3 regions of the Enterobacter adelaidei genome follow, and region 1 is predicted to be linked to each of the others. Evidence: predicted binding sites of a transcription regulator. Region 1 holds the regulator's gene; each other region holds the start of a gene.
The links. Region 1 encodes LexA, which represses DNA repair genes until DNA is damaged. Its sites were predicted from a motif close to TNCTGTATGTACATACAGNA; they were not measured.

Region 1 (10,041 bases):
TAACCGTGCGCATTATGCGATTGGCCTGGCCGGTCTGATTTGTGCCCTGCCGCTGTTCTTTGAAGTGGCGGTTGTGTTGCTGATTAGCGTGGCGTTCTCTATGGCGCGTCACACCGGGACTAACCTCGTGAAGCTGGTTATCCCACTGTTTGCGGGCGTGGCAGCGGCAGCGGCGTTCCTGCTGCCCGGGCCAGCGCCGATGCTGCTGGCATCTCAGATGCACGCTGATTTCGGCTGGATGATCCTGATTGGTCTGTGTGCGGCGATCCCGGGGATGATTATTGCCGGTCCGCTGTGGGGCAACTTCATCAGCCGTTACGTTGAACTGCACATTCCGGATGACATCACCGAGCCGCACCTCGGCGAAGGTAAAATGCCATCCTTCGGCTTCAGTCTGTCACTGATCCTGCTCCCGCTGGTGCTCGTTGGGCTGAAAACCATTGCCGCGCGCTTTGTGCCGGTAGGTTCCAGCGCGTACGAATGGTTTGAGTTTATTGGCCATCCGTTCACGGCGATCCTGGTGGCGTGTCTGGTGGCGATTTATGGCCTGGCGATGCGTCAGGGGATGCCGAAAGACAAAGTAATGGAAATCTGCGGTCATGCGCTGCAACCTGCGGGCATTATTCTGCTGGTGATCGGTGCGGGTGGGGTGTTCAAGCAGGTACTGGTGGATTCCGGCGTGGGTCCCGCTCTGGGTGAAGCGCTGACCGGAATGGGCTTGCCGATAGCCGTGACCTGCTTCGTGCTGGCGGCTGCAGTGCGTATCATTCAGGGTTCTGCGACCGTCGCGTGTTTAACCGCCGTGGGTCTGGTGATGCCAGTGATTGAACAGCTGCATTACTCAGGCGCGCAAATGGCTGCGCTGTCTATCTGTATTGCAGGTGGGTCTATCGTGGTTTCTCACGTGAATGACGCAGGCTTCTGGCTGTTCGGTAAATTTACCGGTGCCACCGAGGCGCAGACGCTGAAAACCTGGACGCTGATGGAAACCATCCTCGGTACGACAGGCGCAATTGTCGGGATGATTGCCTTTACGCTGCTGAGTTAAATGCGGTGATTTGGCAAGGCTAAAAATAAGGCCCGGTAGCGTTAGCGCTTACCGGGCCTTCATCATTCTGCGAATGACAGGCCGGGAAGAGTGAAAACTCCGCCCGGCTTTTTATTGTCATTCGCCCTGCGTTGAACTCTCAATCGTCAGACGCACATCAGACGTAATCAGTTCAGCCAGCATCTGATAGACCTTCAGCGTTTCTTCCGGCTCGGCATCGCCAGTATCACTGATAAAGCCTTCATCACGCAGCGTCAGAACCAGTGAACTGAAGACCGCTTTGTCGAAGAATTCAGGAGCGTTAATACCGTGCAATACAGACAGTCGCTGGGCCAGCGTCCGGCTCTCTTTCTCCAGCGTTCCACGGTTGATCGACGGGTTCGCACTGAGCAACCAGAATGTAATGGCATAACGCTGCAGCGTTTCACGCGCACCGGCCGCCAGCAGTTGCAGGGTACGGGAACGTGACGGATTGATATGCAGCTCGTCGTTCACAACGGTGATCAGCCCCTGACGACGCAGTTCTTCCGTCAGTTTATCCAGCTCGCCAGCCAGTTCATCCTTGCTCCAGCGCAGGAACAGCTCCGCTTTCAGCATCGGGTAGAGCGTGTCAACGTGACGCAATAGCTCCTGACGTGAAATGCGACGATGCTGGGTGATGATAGCTGCCATGAGTGACGGCAGCATCAGCATATGGGCGATATTGTTGCGATAGTACGTCATCAGCACGGCCTGCTCGCGCGGCAGAATGATGATGTCGCCGATCGTGTCCTTTTCGACTTCGAACTTGTTCATCTGCAAAGCGTGATCGATAAGCTCACTGGCGCTCGCAGAAGGTACCGTCGAGTCAACCGAGTACGGGACGTTGCGCATCATATCGAGATAACAATCGAGCTGCTCTGTCAGCTGTTCGCGAGTCAGTGAACGCTGGCGAGACGCCAGAAGCGCCGTACAACACAGGTTCATAGCGTTAGCCGCACCAGCATTGTTAATGCGCACCATCAGCTCAGACGCGATGCCGTTGACCGTTGGCGTCAGCCAGGCCGGACGAACCGCTTCGATAGGGTCGATAGACTCGCGCCACTCCGGAACGTGATGGTTCAGATACGTCATCAGCGGCATCGGCTCGCCAAAGTTCACGTAGCCCTGTCCGAGATTACGTAGCTTGCTCAAACCGCGCAGCATTTGCGGCAGGCTCTCTTTCTCTTTAGTCGCGCCACGCAGCTCTTTAGCGTAAGTCCCCACCTCCATTACGTGCTCGTAGCCGATGTAGATTGGCACCAGCGTGATTGGACGAGTTCCTCCGCGCAGCATGGCCTGAATGGTCATGGACAGCGTGCCGGTCTTCGGATCGAGCAGACGGCCGGTACGGGAGCGACCACCTTCCACGAAGTACTCAACGGAATATCCGCGGCTGAACAACTCACCCAGATACTCGCGGAACACCGTGGAGTAGAGCTTATTGCCCTTGAAGGTACGGCGAATAAAGAAGGCGCCCAGTCGACGGAAAATCGGGCCAGCTGGCCAGAAATTCAGGTTAATACCGGCCGCGATATGCGGCGGTACCAGCCCCTGGTGATAAAGCACATAGGAGAGAAGCAGGTAGTCCATGTGGCTGCGGTGGCAGGGGACATAGACAATTTCATGGCCATCATGCGCCAGTTGGCGTACACGCTCGGCGTTATGGACGTTGATGCCCTGATAGAGACGGTTCCAGGTAAAGCTGAGAATACGATCGGACAGACGAATCATCTCGTAAGAGAAGTTCGCTGCAATCTCTTCCATCAGTGCAATGGCGTTCTGCTGGGCTTTCTCATGTGAAATCTTCTTGCTGCGTGCTTCGTCTTCGACGGCACGGGCAATCGCTTTGGAGGCCAACAGCTTGTTGAACAGATCCTGACGCGCCGGGAGACGCGGCCCAACGGCAGCGAGGCGCTGACGGGCGAAGTGCATACGCGCTACGCGCGCCAGTTTTTGCGCGATGATCTTGTCGGTGCCATGCTCGTCCGCCATTCGACGCAGCGAAACGGAAGGGGAGAAACGCACAAAGCTGTCGCGTCCCAGCCAGGAGACCGCGAAGAACTTCTGGATGCCGTTAAGCATGCGCAGCGGTGGATTCTCTTCACCTTTTTCACGACCCGGGCGACGACCAAACATCACCGAAACTGGCACCATCTGCACATCCAGATCAGGATTGCTGCGGTGCAGGTCGAGATAGTCATGGAACAGCTTGATGGACTCTTCTTTTGGCGTGTAATAGGTAAACACGCGCGGTCCACCGTGAATGAACACGTAGCGCGGCAGCAGAGTTCCGTCAACTTCTAGCGGTTCAAGCGGGTCAGGTAAGTCATGCGCCAGGCACTGGGCGCGAAGCGTCAGTAAGTCTGCCTTCGAGTTATAAGGCAAAACGTACATAATGGGGCGCGACGTATCGAGCCCTAATTCCAGCGCGGGTTCTGCTGGGATAGACTTGCTTTTTACCAGGATGCTTAATGGTAAATTAAGTAATTTGTAGTAAATTCGTGGCCAGCCGGACATAAACGATGTAAAGCCTCTGGTTAATAATGCAATTGCGGCGCAAGGATAACAGAAAGCGCGCAAAATTTCTGTTGTTACCCGTCATACTTCAGGCGGCAGCGAAACGCGCTGCCACTCTAGTTACTGACGCTATTTCCAATAAAAGGTTCTTTTAATGGCCAATAATACCACTGGGTTAACCCGAATCATCAAAGCCGCCGGCTATTCCTGGAAAGGTTTCCGTGCCGCGTGGATCAATGAAGCCGCCTTTCGCCAGGAGGGCGTCGCCGCTATCATCGCGGTGATTATCGCCTGCTTCCTTGATATTGATGCAATAACACGCGTTCTTCTGATCGGCTCCGTACTGTTGGTGATGATAGTGGAAATTCTCAATAGCGCTATTGAGGCCGTTGTTGACCGGATTGGCTCAGATTTCCACGAGCTCTCTGGCCGGGCAAAAGACATGGGTTCCGCTGCCGTGTTGCTGGCGATTATTACTGCGGTCATTACCTGGGTCACGCTGCTTTGGTCACATTTCCGATGAGCCTCGAGGAATAATTAAGTCCCTGGTTTTTTGTGCAGTTTTTGGTTCCAAAATCGCCTTTGACTGTATATACTCACAGCATAACTGTATATACACCCAGGGGGCGGAATGAAAGCGTTAACGACCAGGCAGCAAGAGGTGTTTGATCTCATCCGGGATCATATCGGCCAGACGGGTATGCCACCCACGCGTGCGGAAATCGCTCAGCGTCTGGGCTTCCGTTCTCCGAATGCTGCCGAAGAACACCTGAAAGCGCTGGCGCGTAAGGGCGTGATTGAGATTGTTTCGGGCGCGTCACGCGGTATCCGCCTGCTGGTGGAAGAAGAGACGGGCATTCCGCTGGTGGGGCGTGTTGCTGCCGGTGAGCCTTTACTGGCACAGCAGCATATTGAAGGCCACTACCAGGTCGATCCGGGGATGTTTAAACCGAGCGCTGATTTCCTGCTGCGCGTAAGCGGCATGTCGATGAAAGACATCGGTATTCTTGACGGTGATCTGCTTGCGGTTCACAAAACGCAGGATGTGCGAAACGGCCAGGTTGTGGTCGCGCGTATTGATGACGAAGTGACCGTTAAGCGTCTGAAAAAACAGGGTAATACCGTACAGCTGCTGCCTGAAAACAGCGAATTCTCCCCGATTGTGGTGGATCTTCGCGAACAGAACTTCTCTATCGAAGGGCTGGCAGTAGGGGTGATTCGCAACGGCGAATGGCTGTAATCTCTTCCTGACAGGCTACGGCGTTGCTGTAGCCTGCTTCCTTTACCTCTCCCGGTATTTTTCATGTCACTGCTGACGGCATCAGATAAGGCATTGTGGCGTCTTGCACTGCCGATGATTTTCTCCAATATTACCGTGCCCTTGCTGGGTCTGGTCGATACTGCTGTTATTGGTCATCTGGATTCACCTGTTTATCTTGGCGGCGTGGCGATTGGCGCGACGGCAACCAGCTTCCTGTTTATGCTGCTGCTCTTTTTGCGCATGAGTACCACCGGGCTCACGGCACAGGCGTATGGTGCCAGAGATCCGCTGCGCCTGGCCCGCGCGCTGGTGCAGCCGCTCATTCTGGCGCTTGGTGCGGGAGTATTAATCGTTGTATTGCGCTCGCCCCTGATTGACCTCGCGCTTCACATCGTTGGCGGTAACGAGGCGGTGCTGGAGCAGGCGAAACGTTTCCTGGAAATTCGCTGGCTCAGTGCGCCGGCATCACTGGCTAACCTGGTTCTGCTGGGGTGGTTACTGGGCGTGCAGTATGCCCGCGCGCCCGTCATTTTGCTGGTGGTGGGAAACCTTCTCAACATTGTGCTTGATGTCTGGCTGGTAATGGGTCTGCATATGAACGTGCAGGGGGCTGCACTGGCGACGGCAATTGCCGAATACGGGACTTTTATCATCGGTATGTGGATGGTCTGGCGCGTGCTGGCGATGCGCGGGATCTCTCTTGCGCTACTCAAAACCGCATGGCGCGGCAATATCCGTAAGCTGCTGGCACTCAACCGTGACATCATGCTGCGCTCACTTCTCCTTCAGCTCTGTTTTGGCGCGCTGACGGTTTTCGGGGCTCGGCTGGGGCCAGACATCGTCGCGGTCAATGCCGTATTGATGACGCTGCTGACCTTTACCGCCTACGCGCTGGACGGTTTTGCCTATGCTGTGGAAGCACATTCCGGGCAGGCGTACGGCGCGCGCGAAAGCGGGCAGCTTCAGGATGTCTGGCGGGCAGCCTGTCGTCAGTCAGGGCTGGTGGCACTGGCATTTGCGCTGGTTTATGCCGTTTTTGGCGAGCAGATCATTGCATTACTCACCTCACTTCCCACACTGCGTGAACTGGCGAGCCACTATCTCATCTGGCAGGTGATCTTACCGGTGGTCGGTGTCTGGTGTTATCTGCTGGACGGCATGTTCATTGGGGCTACGCGCGGAGCCGAAATGCGTAACAGTATGGCGGTGGCAGCTGCAGGGTTTGGTCTGACGCTGCTGACGCTTCCCTGGCTTGGCAATCATGGTTTGTGGCTGGCGTTGGCCGTTTTCCTCTCGTTGCGGGGCCTGTCTCTGGCCTTTATCTGGCGCCGTCACTGGCGAAATAATACCTGGTTTCCTTCCCATCACGATATATCGTGACGGTTAAAGATTCCGAATATCAAAATAGCTGCAGAATCCTTAACTACAATTATTATCACGTCCAGCAGAAAAGAACGTAACGGACGTTGCGACCCGACGCTTAACAAGAGGACACGATGATGAATAAAGACGAAATCAGCGGCAACTGGAAGCAGTTCAAAGGTAAAGCGAAAGAGCAGTGGGGGAAGCTGACAGATGACGATATGACCGTCATTGAAGGTAAACGCGATCAGCTTGTCGGTAAAATCCAGGAACGCTACGGCTACGCAAAAGACCAGGCGGAAAAGGAAGTTGGCGACTGGGAAAAACGCAACGACTACCGCTGGTAACCGGGTTATACCCGAAAGTACAAGGAAGTACACCTTTAGGGCGGCCATGAGCCGCCTTTTTCATTGCTAGCGAGGTTTTTTCTTCACAACGATTGTGTGGTCGTGCTGGCACTTATCGTGATGGCTGCATGATTCCACCTCGACACAGGCAGAACACAGCCCATGTGCTTCAATAACATTATGACGCAAGGCAAAGCCCATTTTGGCCGCCAGCGTATGCATAATGTCTTCAACACCTTCAGCCCCTTCTTCTTTTACCACGCCGCAGCGGTCGCAGATAAACATGGCTGATGTATGGGTTGGCTGGTCAAACAGGTGGCACAGCACATAGCTGTTTGTGGATTCAACCTTATGCACGAACCCTTGTTCCAGCAGAAAATCGAGCGCGCGATACACCGTAGGCGGTTTGGCCTGCGGCTCGCTTTCGCGGAGCAGGTCGAGCAGATCGTACGCGCTGATGGCTCCCTGTTGCAGGCTCATCAGGCGTAATACCTCAAGGCGCTGCGGAGTCAGGCGCACATTGCGTTGCGCGCAGAGCTTTTCGGCCTGCGCTAACAGCTCTTTTGTGGACTTATCCATTTAGCACCCCGGATGTTATAGGACGGAAAACCCTCACTTTATCATGTTCTGGTAAAAACACCGAGATCCGCCTGTCTGTGCTATACCTGACGCATTGCAAACCGGGAAACGAACAATGAAAAGACCTGACTGTATTCGACACTGGCGCGACGTGGAAGGCGCTGATAACTCAACCTATCCCGACAGCGACGAGCGTTTTTCCATCGGTGCGCCGCTGGCTCGCAAGCTCGGGCTAGGGCGTATTGGTATCCATCATGAGCGTTTACCCCCCGGACGTCGGACATCCTATCCCCATGCGGAAAGCGACGAAGAAGAGTTCATTTACGTGCTTGAAGGATATCCTGAAGCCTGGATTAATGGCTATTTGTGGAAGCTTGAACCCGGCGATAGCGTAGGGTTTCCCGCCGGAACCGGCGTCTGCCACACCTTTATCAACAACACGGACGAAGAGGTTCGACTCCTGGTAGTTGGCGAAGCCAACAAGAAGCACAACCGCATCTACTATCCGCTCAACCCAGTGTATGCCGCCACGCGAGAAGATCGCTGGGTCGATCACCCGCCCCAGTTTTTCGGGCCGCATGATGGAAAACCTGGGAAAAAATAATTTCCTCTTCTATAAATATTGAGGACCGTCACAAATTACAACAGGTCTGGTTAGAATTTAACTTAGGGAAATAGCGGGTCTTTTTGTACTTATTCACAGCAATAGTTCGTACCTGTTTGGGTGATAACAGACAGGGGTTATTTCATAACAGACTATAAGACGAGCATACTGTGAAAAAACATTTTAAATTTTCGGTGGTTAGCATCGCCGTCTCCATGTTTATGGCAAATCAGGCCGGAGCAGCCAATACCTGGACAGAAGCACGTAGCGATGCGATGGGGGGGACGGGGGTCGCGGCTGGGAGCTATGGCAACGGGGTGTTAATCAACCCGGCGTTGCTTGCAAAGGCGAAACCTGACGATGGTATTACAGTGATCCTGCCCTCTATCGGTGCGCAAATTTCAGATAAAGACAACCTGCGCGATAAGATTGATGACATCAGTGATGATGTCAGCGCCTATCGCAGTACCCTGGATAATATCAATCTTATCGATCTCCTTAATCCTTCCAGTGCTGCATCGCGGCAGGTCTCTGCCGCCGCAGGCGACCTTGCCGATCAACTGGATTCACTGAAAGGGAAAACCGCCAGCGGTAAAGCGGGAGGTGGGATCGCTGTAAGTATTCCTAATGACGTGTTATCCGTAGCATTCGTCGCAAAAGCGAATGCGCGCGCGCGCGTGAGTTCTTACATCGATCAGGGCGATATTGAAAAGTTACGCCTGGTAGAAGATGTTCCTGCTGCAGCGCTTCGCATTAATCCGAATGATTTGAAGTCAAAAGGTTTTGGTCGTGCGGCAATCGTTTCAGACTATGGCGTTGCAGTGGCGCGTCAGTTTGATATCAGCGGTGTGCCTGTTTCCGTGGGTATCACTCCTAAGCTGCAACAGACCTGGCTCTACAACTACACGGTCTCGATCTACAACTTTGACAGTGGTGATATCAACAGCAGTCGCTATCGCAACGACGATACTGGGTTTAACGTTGATGCCGGCCTTGCTGCTGATTTCGGCGAAAACTGGACGGTGGGTTTGACCGGTAAAAACCTGTTCTCGCGTGATATCGACACCAAAGAGGTGGATGGCGTGCGCGATACTTACCAAATCAGCCCTGTCGTTACGGCGGGTGCGGCCTGGCATACCGATCTCCTGACACTGACGGCGGATGGTGACCTGACCGAAACCAAAGGTTTTAAAAGCGAAGAGAACTCCCAATATGTTGGCGTGGGTGCGGAAGTGACGCCATTGAGCTGGCTGGCGGTTCGCGCAGGTTATCGTGCTGATGTGAAAGACAATGACAGCAATGTCTTTACCGCAGGTGTGGGCTTTGCACCGCTTAACACGGTTCATATCGACCTGATGGGTCTGTATGGTGAAGACGAAACCTGGGGTGCGGGGGCGCAACTGAGCATGACGTTCTAAAGTCCACCGGAGGCGCTGCGCCTCCGGCTTTTCTTTGTGCTATAGTAGCGCCCCTTTTCACCAGATGCTTAAAACTTCGCCATGTCGTCAGAATTACAGACTGCTTTCCCTGCACACCGTTTCTCCATTGCGCCAATGCTCGACTGGACGGACAGACACTGCCGCTACTTCCTGCGTCAGCTCTCCCGCCATACGCTGCTGTACACCGAAATGGTGACCACCGGTGCGATTATTCACGGTAAAGGAGACTATCTGGCTTACAGCGAAGAGGAGCACCCGGTTGCCCTGCAGCTTGGCGGCAGCGATCCGGCCGCGCTGGCGCAGTGCGCGAAGCTGGCAGAAGCGCGTGGCTACGACGAGATCAACCTCAACGTTGGCTGCCCGTCTGACCGCGTGCAAAACGGTATGTTTGGCGCGTGCCTGATGGGGAACGCACAGCTGGTGGCGGACTGCATTAAGGCGATGCGCGATGTCGTCTCCATTCCGGTCACGGTCAAAACCCGTATCGGCATTGACGACCAGGACAGCTACGAATTCCTGTGCGACTTTATCAATACGGTATCCGGGAAAGGTGAGTGCGAGATGTTTATCATCCACGCGCGAAAAGCCTGGCTCTCTGGCCTCAGCCCGAAAGAGAACCGTGAGATCCCGCCGCTGGACTACCCGCGCGTGTATCAGCTGAAGCGTGACTTCCCGCACCTGACGATGTCAATCAACGGTGGCATCAAGTCGCTGGAAGAGGCCAAAGCGCATCTGGAACATATGGATGGCGTGATGGTCGGGCGCGAGGCGTATCAGAACCCGGGCATTCTGGCGACGGTCGATCGCGAAATCTACGGTGTAGAAGGTGCAGATACCGATCCGGTTGCGGTGGTTCGTGCCAT
Region 2 (10,041 bases), 2.0 Mb from region 1:
GATTAACTGCTTCAGCTCAGCGACGATCTCATTCAGACGCTCGCTGTTCGCCAGTATAGGCTGTGGGTTACCTTCGTAGAGCGCATGGGCGATGGTCAGCAGAGTTTGCTGCGTCATCTGCTGGGTCTCCTTGAGGGTCTGTGCGTTAAGCATCAACAGATGGCTCGGGCGAGAAGCCCAGTGCGCGTTAATTTGCAGTTCGAGCATGCAGACCAGATTGCGGCTTACCGTCTGGATAGCTTCGAAAATCGCTTTCTGAATATGGGTTTCTTTGCTGGCCGGGGTAATCAGACCGCGCATTTTGACTACATCGTTAAGGATGGCTTGCAGATGCTTTTCCAGCCGGGGGCGCTCAACCAGATTAGGGGAAAAACCGGCCTGATAGACGCGGTTAAACGCGGTGACGTAGTTGGCCATCTGAATACGCCAGTGCAGAAAAGCACGCTGCGGCCAGATACCGGTAAAGAGCATGGCCAGCAGTGACCCCAGGATAACATCCCCGCTTCGCCACAGCGCCGTGGTCATATCCCCGGCAGGGGCACCGACAACCACCGCGAGAGTAATCCCGATCAGCAGCGCCTGATACGGTCTTTTGCCCAACGCCAGCCAGCCGCACAGGAACATGGCGGCACCGCACCATGCCAGCATGACCGGAAACGAAATAAGCTCCAGCTTCAGGGCGATAAGCCCGAGTGCCGAGCCTAAAACGGTCCCACCAATTCGCTCGAAGGCGCGAGGAACAACGTTTCCCCAAAACGAGATGGGCCCCATCACCACTACCAGCGTGATCAGCGGCCACGTTCCTTCCGGAACATCCAGCAAGCGGACAAGGACAAACGTCAACACGAACGCCAGCGCGATGCGACACCCATGCACCACTCGGTAATGTTTGTACAACCGAATTTCAAAAGGGGTTAATGATTTGTCGGGACGCACACCCGCTCTCCAGCTACACGGCAAACCACAATTGTACTGTGTTTTCAGCCGGGCGGATCACACCCGCCTGAAAAACCCTTCATTTAGAAGGCTTAAACCGTTTTATGCTCAACGGCGATAAACATTTCGATATCCCAGTAGCCGTCTGCGTTGCCATCATTAAGATAGCGCTCGAAACAGGGTTTAGGGGCAATCTGGTATTTATTGTCCTGTAGAAGGGAGTTGAAGAATTGATACCACGGGGTCGCAAAGTCGTAGTTTTCCACGCGCGCCATCGCCACGGCATAATCACCGGCAACGATTTCCGTCATCATGACGCCTTCGCTGTTTTCCGGAATAACGAAATCGTCCGGTACCGTCACAGCCGTATCACAGCGCAGTTTTTCTGCCGGAACTTCATCCGGGTTATCGTAATAAACTGCAACCCACTCAAGCGGCTGAATGTGGCGACCGTCCACCCACATCACCAGCTGTTCAAAGCCCTGTTTTACCGTTTGTTCCCACGGTCCAACCAAATGAAAACCGGCAATCTTACGTTTCTGTTGCTGCTTAATGCTGTAGTCCATGCTGCCTCCACCCATTACTGTATATTTATACACTATAAAGCATATTTTAACTGTTCAGCAAACGAAGAGTGTTTATTATGTGAGCAGACTCGCAACCCTGCCAGTCTGCTCATCTGCAGTTAGAGCGTGTGGTGCAGATAATCGCTCAGGCGTGAGAACAGGCCGCCTTTATCAACGGCTTCCAGCGTCACCAGCGGCCAGTGTGCAACCACTTTGTCACGGTCATAGAGCTGAATCTCCCCAACCCGCTGATGCGCAGCAATCGGTGCTTCCAGCTCTTTTTTATCCAGCACATATTTGGCTTTGATGTTCGGGACTTCCGCTTTTGGCAGCGCCAGCCAGAAGTCCTGGTCGGTACCCAGTTTCACCTGCTCCTTATCGCCGTACCAGATACGCTCTGTACCTACTTTTTTACCGTTTTGCAGGATCTGCACCGTATCGAAATTCTGCTGCCCCCAGTGCAGCAGTTTACGGGCCTGGTCCTCACGCCCTTTCGGACTGTCGGCCCCCATCACCACCGCGATTAAACGGCGCTGACCATCAACTGCGGAAGCAATCAGATTAAAACCTGCGCCCGAGGTGTGCCCCGTTTTAAGCCCATCTACGTTCATGGTTTTATCCCACAGCAGGCCGTTACGGTTTTGCTGGGTGATCCCGTTCCAGGTGAGGCTCTTTTCACTGTACATATGGTAAAAATCAGGTTCGCCATGAATGATGGCCCGGGAGAGGACGGCCAGGTCATAAGCGGAACTGTGCTGCCCTGGCGCATCCAGCCCATGAACGGTTTCGAAATGGGTATCGCGCAGGTTCAGCTTTTGCACATAGTCGTTCATCATCTTCACAAACTGCGGCTGCCCGCCCGCCACGTGATCGGCCAGCGCCACGCAGGCATCGTTACCGGAATCCACAATCAGACCACGGCTCAGGTCGCGCACGGTGACGCGATCGCCCTCTTTCAGAAACATCAGCGACGAACCGTCAAAAACCGGGTTGCCTTTTGCCCAGGCATCGCGCCCGACGGTGACAACGTCATCGGGGGAAATACGATGGCTATCAATGGCCCGATCAACCACATACCCCGTCATCAGCTTGGTCAGGCTTGCCGGATTACGTTGTTGATGTTCGTTGCCCGCCGTTAAGATTTGACCAGTCGTGTAATCCATCAGCACCCAGGAGCCAGCCTGAATAGCAGGAGGCTGCGGCGAAAAATCCAGTGGTTCGGCCGCAAAAGCAGATGAGACACTCGAAGCGAGTAAAGAAACAGCAATAAACAGACGGCGTTTCAACGGTATATCCTCAGGTCATTAAAAATCGCTGACCTTTTTACGGGAGTTCTGATGTCGTTACCTGGCTTAATTGCAAAAAAATGTGACAGGACGCAGATTTTTCTCTGAAGCTGACGCGCAAATTTGCGCGGCTACGGCGCTTTTTATTCGGTCTGACCCGCACGATCGTTTACCATAGTGACGTCATTTTTTAACAGGATGGTATTACAGGTGTCTGACTCTGCCGCTCGCCCGACTTTTTTATTTCACGACTACGAAACCTTTGGTACGCACCCGGCGCTGGACCAACCGGCGCAGTTTGCCGCCATCCGTACCGATGACGACTTCAATATTATCGGCGAGCCTGAGGTCTTTTACTGCAAACCGGCTGATGACTACCTGCCGCAGCCTGGAGCGGTTATGGTTACCGGGATTACCCCGCAGGAAGCGCGGGAAAAAGGCGTTAACGAGGCGGAATTCGCCCGACGCATCCACGATCTGTTTACCGTCCCCAATACCTGCGTGGTCGGTTACAACAATATCCGCTTCGATGACGAAGTGACGCGTAACATCTTCTATCGCAACTTCTACGATCCCTATGCCTGGAGCTGGCAAAACCGCAATTCGCGCTGGGATTTGCTCGACATCATGCGCGCCTGCTACGCCCTGCGTCCTGAGGGAATTAACTGGCCGGAAAATGAGGATGGGCTGACCAGCTTCCGCCTTGAACACCTGACGCGCGCCAACGGCATTGAGCACAGCAACGCCCACGACGCGATGGCAGACGTCTATGCCACTATTGCCATGGCGAAGCTGGTGAAAACCGCCCAGCCGCGACTGTTCGAATATCTGCTGAGCCACCGCAGCAAACAGAAATTGACCACGCTGATTGATGTGCCGCAGATGAAACCGCTGGTGCATATCTCAGGAATGTTCGGCGCCTGGCGCGGCAACACCAGTTGGGTTGCGCCGCTAGCCTGGCATCCGGACAACCGTAATGCGGTCATTATGGTGGACTTAGCTGGCGATATCTCGCCGCTGCTGGAGCTCGACAGTGATACTCTGCGTGAACGGCTTTACACCCCGAAAAATGAACTCGGCGATCTGCCTGCGGTGCCGGTTAAACTGGTGCATATCAATAAATGTCCGGTACTGGCGCAGGCCAATACCCTGCGCCCGGAAGATGCTGACAGACTGGGCATTAACCGACAACACTGCCTGGATAACCTGAAAGTGCTGCGCGAAAACCCGCAGGTGCGTGAGAAAGTGATCGCCATTTTTGCAGAAGCAGAACCGTTCGTTCCGTCTGAAAACGTGGATGCCCAGCTATACAACGGTTTCTTCAGCGATGCTGACCGCGCGGCGATGAATATCGTCCTGCAAACCGAGCCGCGTAACCTGCCGGCACTGGATATCACGTTCGCTGATAAGCGCATTGAAAAGTTGATGTTTAATTACCGTGCGCGTAACTACCCGGGAACCCTTGATGAAGCTGAACAGGAACGCTGGTTGCAGCATCGTCGTAATGTCTTTACGCCGGAGTTCCTGCATAGCTATGCTCAGGAGCTAGAGATGCTTTATGCTCAGTATGAAGGGAATGCTGAAAAACAGGCACTGTTGAAATCCCTGTTCCAGTACGCACAAGAGATAGTCTGAATTAGAGATATAAAAAAACCGGAGGCGATGGTCTCCGGTTTTTTTTAGTGCGTTAAAACTCAGGCAACGTCTTCGTACTGAGGAACCGGGTTGCGGAAGCTTTTTGTTACGCAAGCCAGGTAAATCAGACCGATAGCACCCCAGATCAGACCCAGAACCATAGAGCTCTCTTCCAGGTTAATCCACAGTGCGCCAACAGTCAGCGCGCCACACACTGGCAGCACCAGATAGTTGAAGTGGTCTTTCAGCGTTTTGTTGCGCTTCTCACGTATCCAGAACTGCGAGATCACAGAGAGGTTAACGAAGGTGAACGCCACCAGAGCACCGAAGTTAATCAGCGCAGTTGCTGTCACCAGATCAAATTTAATCGCCAGCAGAGCAATAGCACCAACCAGCAGCACGTTCCATGCAGGAGTACGCCATTTCGGATGAACATAACCAAAGAAGCGAGTCGGGAACACACCGTCACGGCCCATCACGTACATCAGACGAGAAACGCCTGCGTGTGCCGCCATACCGGATGCCAGTACGGTTACGCTTGAGAAGATCAGCACGCCCCACTGGAAGGTTTTACCTGCCACGTACAGCATGATTTCAGGCTGTGACGCATCCGGATCTTTAAAGCGAGAGATATCCGGGAAGTACAGCTGCAGGAAGTAAGAGGCACCGATGAAGATCATGCCGCCAATCAGCGCTGTCAGGAAAATCGCTTTCGGGATCACGCGCTCAGCGTCTTTGGTCTCTTCTGACAGAGAAGAGATACCGTCAAAGCCGAGGAACGAGAAGCACAGAATTGTCGCACCGGTGATCATCGGCACAACATGCGCACCTTCAGACCAGAATGGACGCGTGCTGGTCAATGTACCTGCACCTTCACCGTGAGAAACACCGTAAATGATCAGGCCAACGATTACCGCAACAATACCCATCTGCAGAATAACAATCAGGGTGTTGAAGTTAGCCACGGTCTTGATGCTACGCAGGTTAGAGATGGTCATAAAGGCCACCAGCGCCACAACGAAGATCCACGACGGTACGGAAGGTACCAGCGCTTCAAAGTAAATTTTTGCCAGCAGAATGTTGATCATCGGCATGAACAGGTAGTCCAGCAGTGATGACCAGCCCACCATAAAGCCTACCGCCGGGCTAATGGATTTCTGAGCATAGGTGTACGCGGAGCCTGCGGACGGGAAACGGCGAACCAGTTTACCGTAGCTCAGCGCAGTAAAGAGAATAGCGACCAGCGCAAAGGCATACGCCGTTGCAACGTGACCGTCAGTAAGGCCTGATACGATACCGAATGTATCGAACAGCGTCATTGGTTGCATATAGGCCAGGCCCATCATAACAACCGGAATCAACGTAAGTGTTTTACGTAATTCCACGCGAGAGGTGTTTGGAGTTGCGTTATGCGACATAGTTATTCTCCTTTACGGTGATAACCGCCACGTAAGCGAAAAATTGCCCCATTTCTTTATTCCTCAGCGACAACAACTGTCGGATTTTAGTAAATATCTATCCGGTACGAAGCCCGGCCTCTTGGTTTTTAGTTTCGTTTCGTACATGCAAAAAAAAATAACCGACGCCTTTTATATCGTCGATTATTCATTTGGTTGCAGCGGCCGCATTTTGCCCCACATCGGATACAAAAGGCAATACTTTGCAATGCCCTGGGTGATTTTCTTTTTTCTAACTGGCTGATTTCTCGACGCTGGCCTGAGAGTAAACGGCAGCGATAGCACTATTTGCTAAAATTTCGTCTCGCCACCAGCTGCTTGCCAGTCCAGAGGTTTGTTCATTCCAGCCCACCCACGCTGATTCATTACTGCTTTGAGCAAGCACCTGTTTTTCAACCAGCGCTCCGCTATCAATAAACCGCTGCGCAAGATAACGGGGCAAATAGCCGCAACCCAGACCACTGATTTGCAATTCCAGCTTGGTTTTAAAATCAAAAACGGTAATGGCTTCCTGCTCATCAAGTAATTGCGAGGAAACCGCACACTCTGGCCGTGAACTGTCCCCCACCACAATCGCACGGTAGCCTTTAATAACCCGGCGATTAATAGGCTCTGGCTCCTGAGCAAGCGGATGATGCGGCGCAACGGCAAAAACCTGCTCCAGCACGCCCAGACGGGCAAAGCCAAAATCACTTAACTGGGGAGGTTCATGGAGTGCACCGACGAAAATATCCGCCCTTCCCTGGATTAACGCATCCCAGGAACCGCCCAGCACACCGTTTATAAAGATAAGCCGGGTTACACTGTGGTGTTGATAAAATGCCTCAATCAGCGGCGTCAGAAGCGAAAACGGAAAGGTATCATCGACTCCAATAACCAGCTCATTTTCCCATCCCTGATGAAGTTTGACGGCCTGTTTTTCCAGTTCGCGAACGGTATGGAGGACTTCACGTCCTTTTTCCAGCAGCATCTGTCCGGTACGGGTAAAACGTGCGCGGTGCCCGGAGCGATCGAGGATCTGAATATTGAGATCGCTTTCCAGTTTTTGAACGGTGTAGCTCAGCGCCGAAGGGGTTTTGTAGAGCTTTGCTGAGGCGGCTGCAAAGCTCCCTTCTTTTTCCAGTGCATCCAGAATAATAAGAACATCAAGCAGCGGTTTCATGCTCGCCCCCTTCTGGTGTGCGATCGTCTCCGCTGCGAGACTTATTCCATGGGCATCACCAGCGGATCGGGATACTGATACTCAAATCCCAGCTCATGGCAAATGCGATTGCCATCAACAATTTTGCCTTTGCTTTCATCCTTTGTCTCACCAAAAACCGGCGGAGCCAGACCCAACTGACGTGCCATTAGCGGGTAAAACGTACTACGCGTCGGATGAGAAGGCGCACATATATTATAGATGTGTCCACCTTTTGGAGCCTGTAAGAGTAGCTCAATTGCGCCAATAACATCGTCAAGATGCACAAGATTGACAACATGTTGCCCGTCTGGCGCTGACTTTCCGGCAAAAAAACGTCCCGGATGGCGCCCTGGCCCCACCAGCCCCGCCAGACGGACGATATCAACCTGCGTGCCGGGTAGATTATGCAGCCAGTCTTCCAGCTCTTTCAGTACCTGGCCGCTCACGGTAACAGGATTGCGCCCGGAGCTCTCTTTCACCACACCTTCGACATCGCCATAGACTGACGTCGAGCTGGTAAAAATAATGCGCGGAACATGGTGTGCCAGCGCGCTGTCGACAATCTCCTGCATCGCCTGCAGATAAAACGACTCGCCCGGACCACTGCGCCGCGCGGGTAGCGTAATTACCAGCGCATCGACGTTCATCAGCGTGTCCAGATCGTCAGCATCACACACCAGCTCGGGTTCCAGACGCAGTTCGACACCATCAATACCGCACATGCGCGCTGCTTCTACCCCATCCGCCGTGGTTTTGCTCCCGGTCACTTGCCAGCCTTTCGCGGCTAATGACATCGCCAGCGGCATTCCCAGCCATCCTAAACCGACAATCGCGACCTTTTTCATGCAAATTCTCCTGACTCGTACTCGTCTTTCATAAGGCTACGCCAGCCCGGCAGAACACACAATTCATAGCATCAATATGAAATGAATTAATGATCAAAAAAAGCCCTTGCAATATGTTGCACAACTGGTTTAGGTTAAAAGACATCAAATGAATAAGCATTCATCGAGAATTTATATGACACGCGTTCAATTTAAACACCACCATCATCACCATCATCCTGACTAGTCTTTCAGGCGATGTGTGCTGGAAGACGTTTGGATCTTCCAGTGGTGCATGAACTCATGAAAAAGCCCCCGGAAGATCTTCTTCCGGGGGCTTTTTTTTGGACCAAATTCAGACAGGTTAAAACAGGTTAACGAGGAATAAAGAATGTTAGATAACTCACGTTTACGCATAGCTATTCAAAAATCAGGTCGTTTAAGTGACGATTCACGCGAACTGCTGGCCCGCTGCGGGATCAAAATTAACCTGCACACCCAGCGCCTGATTGCTCTGGCTGAAAACATGCCCATCGACATTCTGCGCGTGCGTGATGACGATATCCCAGGCCTGGTGATGGATGGCGTCGTTGATCTCGGCATCATCGGTGAAAACGTGCTGGAAGAAGAACTCCTGACCCGCCGTGCACAGGGCGAAGACCCGCGCTACTTCACCCTGCGTCGCCTGGATTTCGGCGGCTGCCGCCTGTCGCTGGCAACGCCGGTCGATGAAGCCTGGGATGGCCCGGCAGCACTGAACGGCAAACGTATCGCCACCTCCTACCCTCACCTGTTAAAGCGTTACCTGGACCAGAAAGGCGTGCAGTTTAAATCCTGTCTGCTGAATGGCTCTGTTGAAGTCGCCCCGCGTGCAGGTCTGGCGGACGCCATCTGTGACCTCGTCTCAACTGGCGCGACGCTGGAAGCGAACGGCCTGCGCGAAGTGGAAGTTATCTATCGCTCAAAAGCCTGTCTGATTCAGCGTGACGGCGACATGGCCGATGCCAAGCAGCAGTTGATCGACAAGCTCCTGACCCGTATTCAGGGCGTGATCCAGGCGCGTGAATCGAAATACATCATGATGCACGCGCCAACCGAGCGTCTGGATGAAGTGATTGCTCTGTTACCAGGCGCCGAGCGCCCAACTATTCTGCCACTGGCGGGCGATCAGCAGCGCGTGGCGATGCATATGGTCAGTAGCGAAACCCTGTTCTGGGAAACCATGGAAAAACTGAAGGCGCTGGGGGCAAGCTCTATCCTGGTGCTGCCAATTGAGAAGATGATGGAGTAACGGCCATGGGTTTTAACACAATCATCGACTGGAATAATTGTAGCGACGCGCAACAGCGCGAGCTGCTGATGCGCCCGGCGATTTCCGCCTCAGAAAGTATCTCTCGTACCGTGGCAGAGATCCTCAATAACGTCAAAGCTCGTGGCGATGACGCGCTGCGTGAATACAGTGCCAAATTCGACAAGACTGAAGTGGATGCGCTGAAGGTTACCGAACAGGAAATCATTGATGCCAGTAATCGTCTGGGTGATGACATCAAGCAGGCGATGGCCGTCGCGGTGAAAAACATCGAGACCTTCCACACCGCGCAAAAGCTGCAAATTGTGGATGTTGAAACCCTGCCTGGCGTGCGTTGCCAGCAGGTGACCCGCCCGGTAGCGTCCGTTGGGCTGTATATCCCTGGCGGTTCGGCTCCACTGTTCTCCACCGTATTGATGCTGGCTACCCCGGCGCGTATCGCGGGTTGTCAGAAAGTGGTGCTCTGCTCTCCGCCACCGATTGCCGATGAGATCCTCTACGCAGCAAAGCTGTGCGGCGTACAGGCGGTCTATAAAGTGGGTGGCGCACAGGCGATTTCTGCCCTCGCGTTTGGCACCGAATCCATTCCAAAGGTCGACAAAATTTTTGGCCCGGGCAACGCCTTCGTCACCGAAGCCAAGCGCCAGGTCAGCCAGCGTCTGGACGGTGCGGCAATTGACATGCCTGCCGGTCCGTCTGAAGTGTTGGTCATTGCCGACAGCGGTGCCACGCCGGACTTCGTCGCGTCCGACCTGCTTTCTCAGGCGGAACACGGCCCTGACTCGCAGGTCATTCTGTTGACGCCGGATGCCGATATGGCAACGCGCGTCGGCGAAGCCGTCGAG
Region 3 (10,041 bases), on a different replicon from region 1:
TCGATTTTGGGCAATATGAGAAGTGGGATGTATGTGTTTAATGAAATCATGATTTAATGAAGGTGGTATATATGGGAAAGGTTATATCGATCGTTGGTCAGAAAGGCGGAGGTTCAAAAAGTACCAAAGCCAGAACACTTGCTGTTGGGTTTACTGAAGCTGGATGGAAGACTCATCTGGCGGACATAGACACGAAGCAACAAACCTCTCTGAAGTGGACAGAACGACGCGAGAACAATGGTCTAAGCCAAATTGACTGCGCTCTTTACCGCCGGGTAGATACAGCTGTCAAAATGAAAGATAGCTGCCATTTGCTTATCATCGATGGTCGTCCTGCAGCAGAGACAACATCACTGGATGTGGCTGATGAATCTGATCTCGTTATCATAACCACTGGCACCACAATTGATGATCTGGAACCCTCTCTGGAACTTGCCCGCGAATTGATTAAAAAGGGCATTGAGAAAAGCAAAATCGTATTCATTGTCGCAAAGTCACCATCTCAGTCACAGGGCGAAAAAGCTCAGGAGACTATCAAGGCGTGGGGCTTCAAAGTTCTCAATACAATCATTCCATTCAAAACCAGTTACGGTGAGGCTCTGGATGCGGGGCGTGCCCTCCATGAAACTCCTTTCAAATCCTTAAACGAAACAGCAAAACAAATGATCGAAGAAATTCATGATATCATTAATTCATGATAGCATGATTTAAAGATTTCATTATTTTGGATATGAGGAGTTCTATGAAAGCCCCAGGAAAATCAATAAAACTTGCGCCTCCTAAGGAGGATGAGCCAACTCTGGATGTTACCGGAAAGGGTGCTGCGCCGGATTCGTCGGTTAAACCTATCCAAATCAAAGTGCCGGTATCTAAGCATAAAGAGATGAAAGCTTACGCGGCAGAACAGGGAATATCGATGACAGATATGCTCCTTGCAGGATATGAAATGTATCGCAATAAAATGAAATGATGAAATCATGATTTCATTTCCAGGTTAACCACTCAGACCCCCGCCTTCATGAAAGGATGAAATCATTATTTCATCCTTTCATCTAAGTATATGCACTCTAATCGCCTGTCACCTCGCTTACTAAAAAGTACAAAGCAACTTAATGATTGCATGAAAGCATGAAAGCATGCTTTTTTTATGGCTGCTACAGATTTTCTTATCTAGTCATATCTCTTTGCCGCACAGCTGGGACTCAAGATTAATCTTTGCAGACTCCGGCCGCAGATCATTCAGCCATAGAATCGGTGTTCTATGGGAAACAGGTCAACTTTGTAGCCCCCCGGAATATGGGAAACAGGTCAACTACACAGACACCCCGGAATATGGGAAATAGGTCAACTTCACAGACATCCCGGACTATGGGAAACAGGTCAACTTTGCGGACGACCCGTAATGTGGGAAACAGGTCAACTTCGCAGACGGCCCGGACTGTGGGAAGCAGGTCAACTTCGCAGACGGCCCGGACTGTGGGAAACACATCAACTTCGCAGGCGGCACGAACTGTGGGAAACAGGTCAACTTCGCAGATGGCCCGTATTGTGGGAAACAGGTCAACTTCGCAGACGGCCCGGACTGTGGGAAACACATCAACTTCGCAGACGGCACGAACCGTGGGAAACAGGTCAACTTTATGGCCAGCAGGGAGTGTGGGAAACACGTCAACTTCGCGGACAGTCATGACTGTGGGAAACAGGTCAACTTAATAACTGGCCGGGACTGTGGGAAAGAAGTCAACTTAGAGGGCAGCCCGAACAGTGGGAAACAGGTCAAGTTCGGCATGTAATGTGGGAAATACAGCAAGTTTAGTATCCCCCCAAAAGTAAGAAACAGTCCAAGGGGGGATATAGGATAAATTTCAGGTCATTGTTTTTTATCAAGAAAATTAAACAGTAAGCGACCATCTTCTTCGGTTGTATAACTTACCTTTAAGGGCGTCTTCTCATTAATTTTCTTCAACGCAGGTTCCAGGAAGGTACGTTTCATTTCCGCAATATTGTTCTTCTGCGAGGTTGGAAGCATAAACCTTTCACATAACCAGTCATGTGTGGTGATCCAGACACCAGTGCTCCGGAACTGACACAGGCTTTCATAAAGCCGGATGACACGAACACTATTGAGCTGGCCGCAGTCATAGAGAGAATAGGTTGTGAACTGGGAGGTTAAGCCAACAAGGAATGGCATGACCTTGTAGTTAAACTCAATCTGCCAGGAACCCCGGCCTCTCTTCATTCCTGCTTCAGCAAGCCAAGGACGTTTAACTTCTTCAAACTCACCTTCTTTTGGATAGAAGGTAACCGTTGATTCGCCCAAAGCATTTACCCCAGCCTTTACATCACGACTGGCGACAGACGTAGCGACATTGAAGTATTTGACGTAATCGGAAACGCTAATTTTGAAGAGAGGTAATACGTCAGAATCATCATCCTGACTGTCGTTGAAATAGGCCTGCATAAGGCATAACCACAGCACACGTTTTGCCTGAAGAGGCAAGTAATATGCGGCTTCGGTCAATTCGTTAGATTGCTTTATACTGGCGCGTTTTTTAAACGTTTTAGTAGCTGGCAAGAGTGCTTGAGTATCCATTCCAAGGCCTATGGGTAAATTATTATTCACCCATAATGACAGTGAAAACAGAAATTGCAAGCTATCACGTTACTTATCCACCGGGAAAATATGCAATTTATCCACAAGTGGATAATTGAGATCTAAACTTGACCTGTTTCCCATAGCTTGTTGATGCATATCCCATAGCTTGTTGCTATGGAACCCACAGATACGTGATTAATTACCCATAATATGTTAACCAGTTGCCCATAATGAACTCCTCTCAGGGCGCGCTGCATGCGGCTTTCAGGCTCCCTAAAAGGAGTAAAATAAAGAAAAAAGAATTAAAAAAGACTTTATAAAAATATACCCGTGGATAAGTGGATAAAGCTGAGTGGGGTATCCATTTAACACCGAGCGTAAGCAGAATTTATCCGTGCAGTTCCCTGGTGCTTCCTCGCTCACTCGCGGGCTTCGCCCTGTCGTTCGGCTGCGGCGAGCACTACTGGCTCTCTCTGAAAGGCGAAATTTAACCGATCCTCGCTATGGGGATATCTTTCCAGCGTGTGGTGTACGCAGGGGAGAGCATATCGCGTTTCATCTGCCATGCAGGCGCAATCCCTCGTCCTGCAAACCAGACCTGTCCCAGCCCGGAATGATTAATGCCATCGAGAACCTTCATCAGCTCAGCGCTGTGAGGACGGGGAGGACGTTCGTCGAACAGCTGCAGCTGCGAAACGCCGGAGCCGGTGAAGTCATTCAGCATCACACCGGCTTTAGCATACCGGTGCCCATCCTTCCAGATACGCTCCAGAGCCGTTGTGGCGGCCGCAATGATGTCCCGGGTGTCCTGAGTGGGGGTAAGCAGTTTCTCCGTGGCCACGTTGCCGTAGTAAGGCTCTTTAACGGCGAACGGAGACGTTTTGATAAATACGGAAATATGCCGGCAGTACTGGCGCTCTTTACGCAGCTTTTCTGAGGCCCGTTCTGCGTACTGACAGACAGCCTGGCGCAGCGAATCGTACTCCGTGATTTTCTCTCCAAAACTGCGGCTGCAGACAATCTGCTGTTTCACTGGCGGGGCTTCCTCAAGTGACATACAGCTTTCCCCGTTCAGCTCCCGGACCGTTCGCTCAAGGACCACGGAGAAATTTTTGCGGATAAAGGCCGGGTTCGTCAGGGCAAGATCGAGCGCGGTCCTGATGCCCAGTACATTGAGCTTGCGTGCAATGCGGTTTCCCACGCCCCAGATCTCTTCGACCGGCTGCAGTGAAAGCAGTTTCCGCGTTCGCTGAGGATTCCCCCGGGTCAGGGCGAGCACGCCGCGAAACTGTTTCCACTCCTTTGAGGCCCACTGGGCTGATTTCGCCAGCGTTTTCGTTGGTCCGGCGCCCACACCGATGGTCAGACGGGTACAGTCATACACGTGCTGGCGCAGCTGCCGGCCGAAATCCTCAAGATCCATGCAGTGCTCCACGCCTGTCAGGTCAAGGAACATCTCGTCGATCGAATACTGTTCCACCCTGGGGGCCAGCTCCTCCAGGCAGTTCATCACGCGCGCCGACATCGAGGCGTAAAGCTCATAATTGCTTGAAAAACAGTATATTTGTTCCGGGTAAAGCTCGTTCTTTATCTGGAACCACGGGGTGCCCATTTTGATCCAGGGCTTCGCCTCGGCGCTGCGTGCGATCACATTTCCGTCGTTGTTGCTCAGGACGACGATCGGCTTTCCTTTCAAATCCGGGCGGAAAACGCGTTCGCAGCTGGCATAAAAGCTGTTCACATCGGCCAGGGCAAACATCAGTACATCTCCCTCGGGCGGTGGATGATGTGCGTGACGACGCCAAAGATATCCAGATCGTCCGGGTCGGGATAAATCGGCGACCAGGCGGCGTTCATTGGCTGCAGCGTCAGTCGTGGCGTCAGCAGAAGCCGTTTAACCGTAAACTCCCCCTGCACGCTGGCCACAACAATATCGCCGTGCCGGGGCTTCTCTGCACTGTCCACAACCAGCAGATCGCCATTGTAAAGGCTGCCGTCGGACATGCTGTCACCGCTGGCACGGAGATAGTAAGTCGCGCTCGGGTGCCGTATGCAGTAATCATGGAGATCCAGGTCGGACTCGACATAGTCAGCGGCAGGGCTGGGAAAACCGCAGCTGGCCAGGTCTGCAAACAACGGATGGGCCTGTGGCGGGAGTGCTTTCCCGGTGCTGAAAAACTGCAGTTTCATCTTTCCTCCTGACGTCTAAATATACTGGTTATGCATACAGTATATTTAACAGCGCGAGGATAATCCAGATCACCTGCTTCATGAACAGGGTGAGTAACCTAAGTTACTCAAAATGCTATTTATCCTCATTGTGAGATTTTTAAATTACTCACAATGAGAAAATAAGGCTTTTGTTTTGCCATTTTGCTCTTATAATATGTATCAAATTGAGTTTAATTAACGGAGCATAATGATGAATATTTACTGCGATGATGGTTCAACTAATGTTAAGCTGGCATGGTTTGAAGGAAACGAGCTGCAGACCCGGGTTTCAGCTAACTCCTTCCGGCATGGCTGGAAAGTGGCGGAATTCAGTGCCGCAACGTTCAACTATCAGGTGGGCACGCTGAAATACACCTGGGACAGCGTCAGCCGGGATGCCATCCCGACGACAAACGTGGAATACCAGTACGGTGATCTCAACCTGCTGGCCGTGCATCATGCCCTGCTGAACAGCGGACTTGAGCCGCAGCCGGTGAGCCTGACCGTGACGCTGCCCCTGAGCGAGTATTATGACGGGGACTGCCAGCGGAACGAGGAGAACATCCGACGCAAACGGGAAAACCTGATGCGTGAGCTGGTTCTGAATAAGGGCAGGGCATTTACCGTAACGGACGTGAAGGTGATGCCTGAATCACTGCCGGCGGCGTTCTCCCGTCTCGCGGAGCTGAAGCCCGGACCCGCTGAGACCACCCTGATTATCGATCTCGGCGGAACCACGCTCGATGCCGGCGTGATTGTCGGACAGTTTGATGATATCAGTGCGGTACACGGCAATCCGTCTGTCGGCGTGTCACAGGTCACCCGCGCAGCTGCAGGCGCGCTGCGGGCTGCAGACAGCGAAACCAGCGCGCTTATTGCTGACACGGTCATCCGCAACCGCAATGATCGTCAGTATCTGCAGCGAGTGATCAACGATGCCGGAAAAATTGACGATGTTCTGAACAAAATTACAGAGGCAATCACTTCCCTGGGCGCGCGCGTCACCAGTGAGCTGACGGCCTTCAGGAACGTTAACCGGGTATTCCTGGTCGGGGGAGGGGCATCCCTCATTGAAGAGGCTATCCGTCAGGCCTGGCCTCTGGCTCCTGACCGTATCGAGGTTATCGGCGATCCGCAGCTGGCGCTGGCCAGAGAGATTGCCCTTTACAATAAAGAGGACTAAACGTGCCGGACGGCCAGTATTCTTTCTATCTGCACAGCGACGATCGCACCGACATCGCGGCGATGGCGACCATCAGCACCATCTCACAGCCCCTGCGTGGTGACTTCATCCGGACCGCCGTCACCGCCGGGGCGGTGATGTACCAGACGGATGCACGTTTACCGGCGCTGATCCCGGTGTTCTTTGACGGGTATCTGAGCGCCATCCGGCTTTGTGCCGTGATGGCGCTGGTATCCGGCACCTGGTCTTCACTCTCAGGACTTCCTGATGAGCCTGATGGTGGCGTGGCGGCTCTGGCCATGTCACCGGAGACGGAATACCAGCGCCGGCGTTACACCCTGACGCTTCAGGATGACCGGAGCAGTGAACGGGTTGAGCGTGTGCTGACGGGCGTGTCATCCCGCCTGCGCGGAGAGCTGCTGAGAAACCTGATTATCACCGGTCTGGCCCTGCATACGACCGCACCGGAGCTGCCGCGTCTGCTGGCCAGTATGCCGGTACCGCCCGGCACGGTCAGCGAGCTGCAGGTTCTGGTTCAGCAGATGGCTGGTACGGCTGACGTGAGTATGGCTGCAGTGCCGGAGAAACCAGCGGAGCCTGCCGCACCGGTATCCGCTGAAGCGACCAGGATAAAGAAAAATATGCGCCGGGCATTCGGAGACTAGAGCATGCCAGTGATTAAACAAAAAGCAGAGCAGTGCATTCATAACTTTCTGCGCGCCCGGAACGTGCCTGAATCTCAGTGGCCGGAGCGGGTAAAAAAGACCGGCAGGGGAATGATACTGGCAGGCGTGGCCGTCGTGGTTCCCGGTGTTCTGGTTGATAATATCTCCCTGCCGGTGACAATTGCGATGCAGGTCTGCTACGCCTCGCTGATCGGCCTCGGTGTTCTCCTGGCGTTTGACGATAAAAAGCCGAAGAACCGATCCTGAGCAGGAACATCATTCAGAATGGTAACCAGACAGCCCGGGAGGGACTGATGCAAAAGGTTAAGAGAACGGGGCTGACGCTGGCGGAGGCCAGCGAGCTGTTGAACTGTCAGGACATAAGGGAGATGAACACAATGAGGAAGACAAATGAAGTGTAATACTGCAATTTTGTTTGTGGCGCTCACACTGGCAATGCCTGGTGCTGTGAATGCCGCAGCCACAGTGGCGGTTCTTGACCAGATGGCCACGAAAAAGCAAAAGGAACGTGAAGACCAGCTCGAAGCCGTGGAACGTGATGCTTTGGCACAGCCAGATGCATGGAAAGCGTATCTACAGGTGTCTGACGCAGTGCCTGCTGATGCTCCCATCATGCTGCAAAACCGCTACCGCAGCCTCGCCATTTCACTGGCACTGAAGGCTGCAATGGCCTGTTCGTCAGACGCTCTCAAGCTTCTCGAGCGTAACGACGTAATTGAGTTTCGCGTACTCCGATCATCGTTAGTCTCAGCCTGCAAAACAGCTAAATAAGTTTCGTGCCAGCTGCCCACTTCCAGATTCCAATGTTCGGCTGGCATTCTCTCAATCCTGTAACCCTCTGTCCTGCATTGTCCTCTTCAGGACAAAAAAAAACGGCAGGGTGACATCTTATCCCTGCCGTCAAAACTAATCGCTTAATTTTTCGGCGATTATAATGTATTGTTTTGTGAAGTAAATCACATTTTTATTTAATGTGAAATTTTCCCTCCGCTTTATATCTCCCGTAAGAAATTACCCGCCGTGCCTTCACGCTAACCCGGCCGCTGCGGTCGCAAGGGTTCACGTTGTCTCCGTCCTCACCCGTTCGCGCCCTGCACGGTGCATTCAGCCCGTGAAGGGCTTGCGCTGCGGCTTCGGCGTCGCCCTGGCGTCCTCCGCTTTACGCCGTGTTTTTGTGGCGGCACGGCGCAAGAGGGTGCCGGATGCTGAGGACACAACCATGTTCAGACTGACCTGTATTGAACTCGATAACGGCGAGTTTGCCGTCTATATCAATCACCATTACCTGGGGAGTGAAGATGCCAGCGGAGAGCGACTTTCTCTGGGGGAGGTTCTGGAGCAGCTCTCCCTGCTGCCGGGCGTGGAATTACAGACCCTGCTGGAACCCGTACCGGAGTGCGATGACTGGTGCTGGAACGACATCGCCGATCGCGTCCTGCCGTCGCGTCCTGCATGTCGTGATGATGTGACGGTGGCAGGGCTCATCGCCAGGCTGAAGCAGTACCCACCGGATGCACTGTGTATGGGGACGTTCTGGCTGGAAGATGATTTTCTGTCGCTTGATGACAGTCTGTCGGAGGAAGAAATTGCAGAAGCCATGCGTATCTGCGACCACAGCCACGATGCAGGCATCGGTTTTAACTGGGATACGCTGCAGTTCGCTATCGACCACGTGAAGGGGCGCTGAAAAAAAGGACACCATCCGGGGAGGGGGTGTCCTGAAGCCATGCAATTCGTTACAGGTGAAAACCCATCAGATGTTTTCGGCACAGATAATTGCACAATCGCTGCCTTTTTTCACCTGCCATATATCCGACTCAAAAAAAAGACGTCTCCGGTCGGGGACGTCCTGAAATCAAAGGCACACATGTAAGATAACGGCGCGAATCCATTATCAGTGTGCATTCTGCCATACACTCACGGACTCATCAGCTAGCAGAACCGGTACCGAAGGATGTCGGTTCCCTCCGCCTTATTGCCGCCAGCCGGCGGCGTGTTCAACGCCGTGCCTTCACGCTAACCCGGCCGCTGCGGTCGCAAGGGTTCACGTTGTCTCCGTCCTCACCCGTTCGCACCTTTCACGGTGCATTCAGCCCGTGAAAGGCTTGCGCTGCGGCTTGCGGCGTCGCCCCTGCGCCCTCCGCTTTTCGCCGGGTTTTTGTGGCGGCACGGCGCAAGAGGGTGCCGCATATCAGAGAGGAGTGTGTCTATGTCCCGTTTTATTCTGGGTGACTGCGTGCAGGTGATGTCCCGTTTTCCGGCGCGTGCCGTCGATTTTATTCTTACCGACCCACCGTACCTGGTTGGCTATAAGGACCGTACCGGCCGCACCCTGGCCGGGGACAACTCTTCCGAATGGCTCCAGCCCGCCTGTCATGAAATGTACCGCGTGCTGAAAAATGACAGCCTCATGGTGAGTTTCTATGCCTGGAACCGCGCGGATCTGTTTCTGAATGCGTGGAAAACGGCCGGTTTCAGGGTGGTTGGCCATATCGTCTTTGCCAAGAGCTACGCCTCAAAATCGACGTTCGTGGGTTACACCCATGAGAGTGCCTACCTGCTGGCAAAGGGAAGGCCGCAAACCCCGGACCGTCCCATCCCGGACGTGATCCCCTGGAAATACACGGGCAACCGACACCATCCGACGGAGAAGCCGGTGCAGAGCCTGCGGCCGCTGATTGAATCGCTCACGCGTCCGGGGGCTATTGTCCTTGACCCGTTCGCCGGAAGCGGCTCCACCTGCGTGGCCGCCGCCGAAGCCAGCCGCCGCTATATCGGGATCGAGATGCTTGAGCAGTACCACGCCGCCGGCGTTCGACGTCTGGCACAGGTTGAACGGGCAAGAAGGATGCCGGCGGCCAATGACGGCGCGTTTTACCCCGACTATCCGGAGGCGGCATGAACTACCCGGGCCTTGAAAACCTGCGCGCGGACGTGGCCGCGCTCAGCAATGCCATGTGTGACGTGCGGATGCTGCTGAACCGCCTCGAATCGCAGCACCGGCACGACGCGGCAACGCTTACCGAACGTATGGCTGCGCAGACTCTGCGCCGGATCAACACCCTGCTTCTTGAAGCCTACCGCGAAGCCCTGGTGCTGGACGAAACCTTTCAGGACTGACTGACCCTGCCGGGCTGATGCCCGGTCTGTAACCCCTTACAAGAGAGAACAAACGATGTACGGAACCCGCGAAGAACTTTGTGTACAGCTTGAAAACATGTTCACGTCTGACGAACCCCTGGTCCTGCTGGTCTGGACGGAAGAGGGGATTAGCGTGGCCTGCCGTGAAGCCCAGCCAGAACCGGACGGGACTGAAATCCGGAATCTGATGAAGGCGATCGGCGAAATGAAAATGACGCAATACC

Region 2: the regulator LexA is predicted to act here: its motif matches at 1,518-1,537, upstream of sbmC (DNA gyrase inhibitor SbmC).
Region 3: the regulator LexA is predicted to act here: its motif matches at 4,809-4,828, upstream of umuD (translesion error-prone DNA polymerase V autoproteolytic subunit).

What each region holds. Positions count from the first base shown of each region.
Region 1 is NZ_CP154353.1:304,565-314,605, forward strand. Features, by position in the region: gene gntU (gluconate transporter) at 1-1,048, shown strand, start outside; gene plsB (glycerol-3-phosphate 1-O-acyltransferase PlsB) at 1,166-3,586, opposite strand; gene AAHF05_RS01500 (diacylglycerol kinase) at 3,741-4,109, shown strand; gene lexA (transcriptional repressor LexA) at 4,218-4,826, shown strand; gene dinF (MATE family efflux transporter DinF) at 4,890-6,227, shown strand; partial or broken gene AAHF05_RS01515 (hypothetical protein) at 6,224-6,298, shown strand; gene AAHF05_RS01520 (CsbD family protein) at 6,347-6,556, shown strand; gene zur (zinc uptake transcriptional repressor Zur) at 6,623-7,135, opposite strand; gene AAHF05_RS01530 (cupin domain-containing protein) at 7,251-7,739, shown strand; gene AAHF05_RS01535 (conjugal transfer protein TraF) at 7,910-9,157, shown strand; gene dusA (tRNA dihydrouridine(20/20a) synthase DusA) at 9,239-10,041, shown strand, end outside.
Region 2 is NZ_CP154353.1:2,934,464-2,944,504, forward strand. Features, by position in the region: gene AAHF05_RS14280 (FUSC family protein) at 1-936, opposite strand, end outside; gene sbmC (DNA gyrase inhibitor SbmC) at 1,029-1,502, opposite strand; gene dacD (serine-type D-Ala-D-Ala carboxypeptidase DacD) at 1,622-2,788, opposite strand; gene sbcB (exodeoxyribonuclease I) at 2,987-4,423, shown strand; gene AAHF05_RS14300 (APC family permease) at 4,483-5,841, opposite strand; gene yoeI (membrane protein YoeI) at 5,831-5,893, opposite strand; partial or broken gene AAHF05_RS14310 (LysR substrate-binding domain-containing protein) at 6,025-7,042, opposite strand; gene AAHF05_RS14315 (SDR family oxidoreductase) at 7,084-7,908, opposite strand; gene hisL (his operon leader peptide) at 8,084-8,134, shown strand; His leader region at 8,110-8,233, shown strand; gene hisG (ATP phosphoribosyltransferase) at 8,279-9,178, shown strand; gene hisD (histidinol dehydrogenase) at 9,184-10,041, shown strand, end outside.
Region 3 is NZ_CP154355.1:35,161-45,201, forward strand. Features, by position in the region: gene AAHF05_RS24140 (ParA family protein) at 72-698, shown strand; gene AAHF05_RS24145 (hypothetical protein) at 743-970, shown strand; gene AAHF05_RS24150 (replication initiation protein) at 1,871-2,593, opposite strand; gene AAHF05_RS24155 (Y-family DNA polymerase) at 3,084-4,355, opposite strand; gene umuD (translesion error-prone DNA polymerase V autoproteolytic subunit) at 4,355-4,786, opposite strand; gene parM (plasmid segregation protein ParM domain-containing protein) at 5,019-5,990, shown strand; gene AAHF05_RS24170 (plasmid partitioning/stability family protein) at 5,993-6,655, shown strand; gene AAHF05_RS24175 (hypothetical protein) at 6,659-6,922, shown strand; gene AAHF05_RS24180 (hypothetical protein) at 7,067-7,447, shown strand; gene AAHF05_RS24185 (hypothetical protein) at 7,896-8,363, shown strand; gene AAHF05_RS24190 (DNA methylase) at 8,886-9,578, shown strand; gene AAHF05_RS24195 (hypothetical protein) at 9,575-9,796, shown strand; gene AAHF05_RS24200 (DUF1380 family protein) at 9,852-10,041, shown strand, end outside.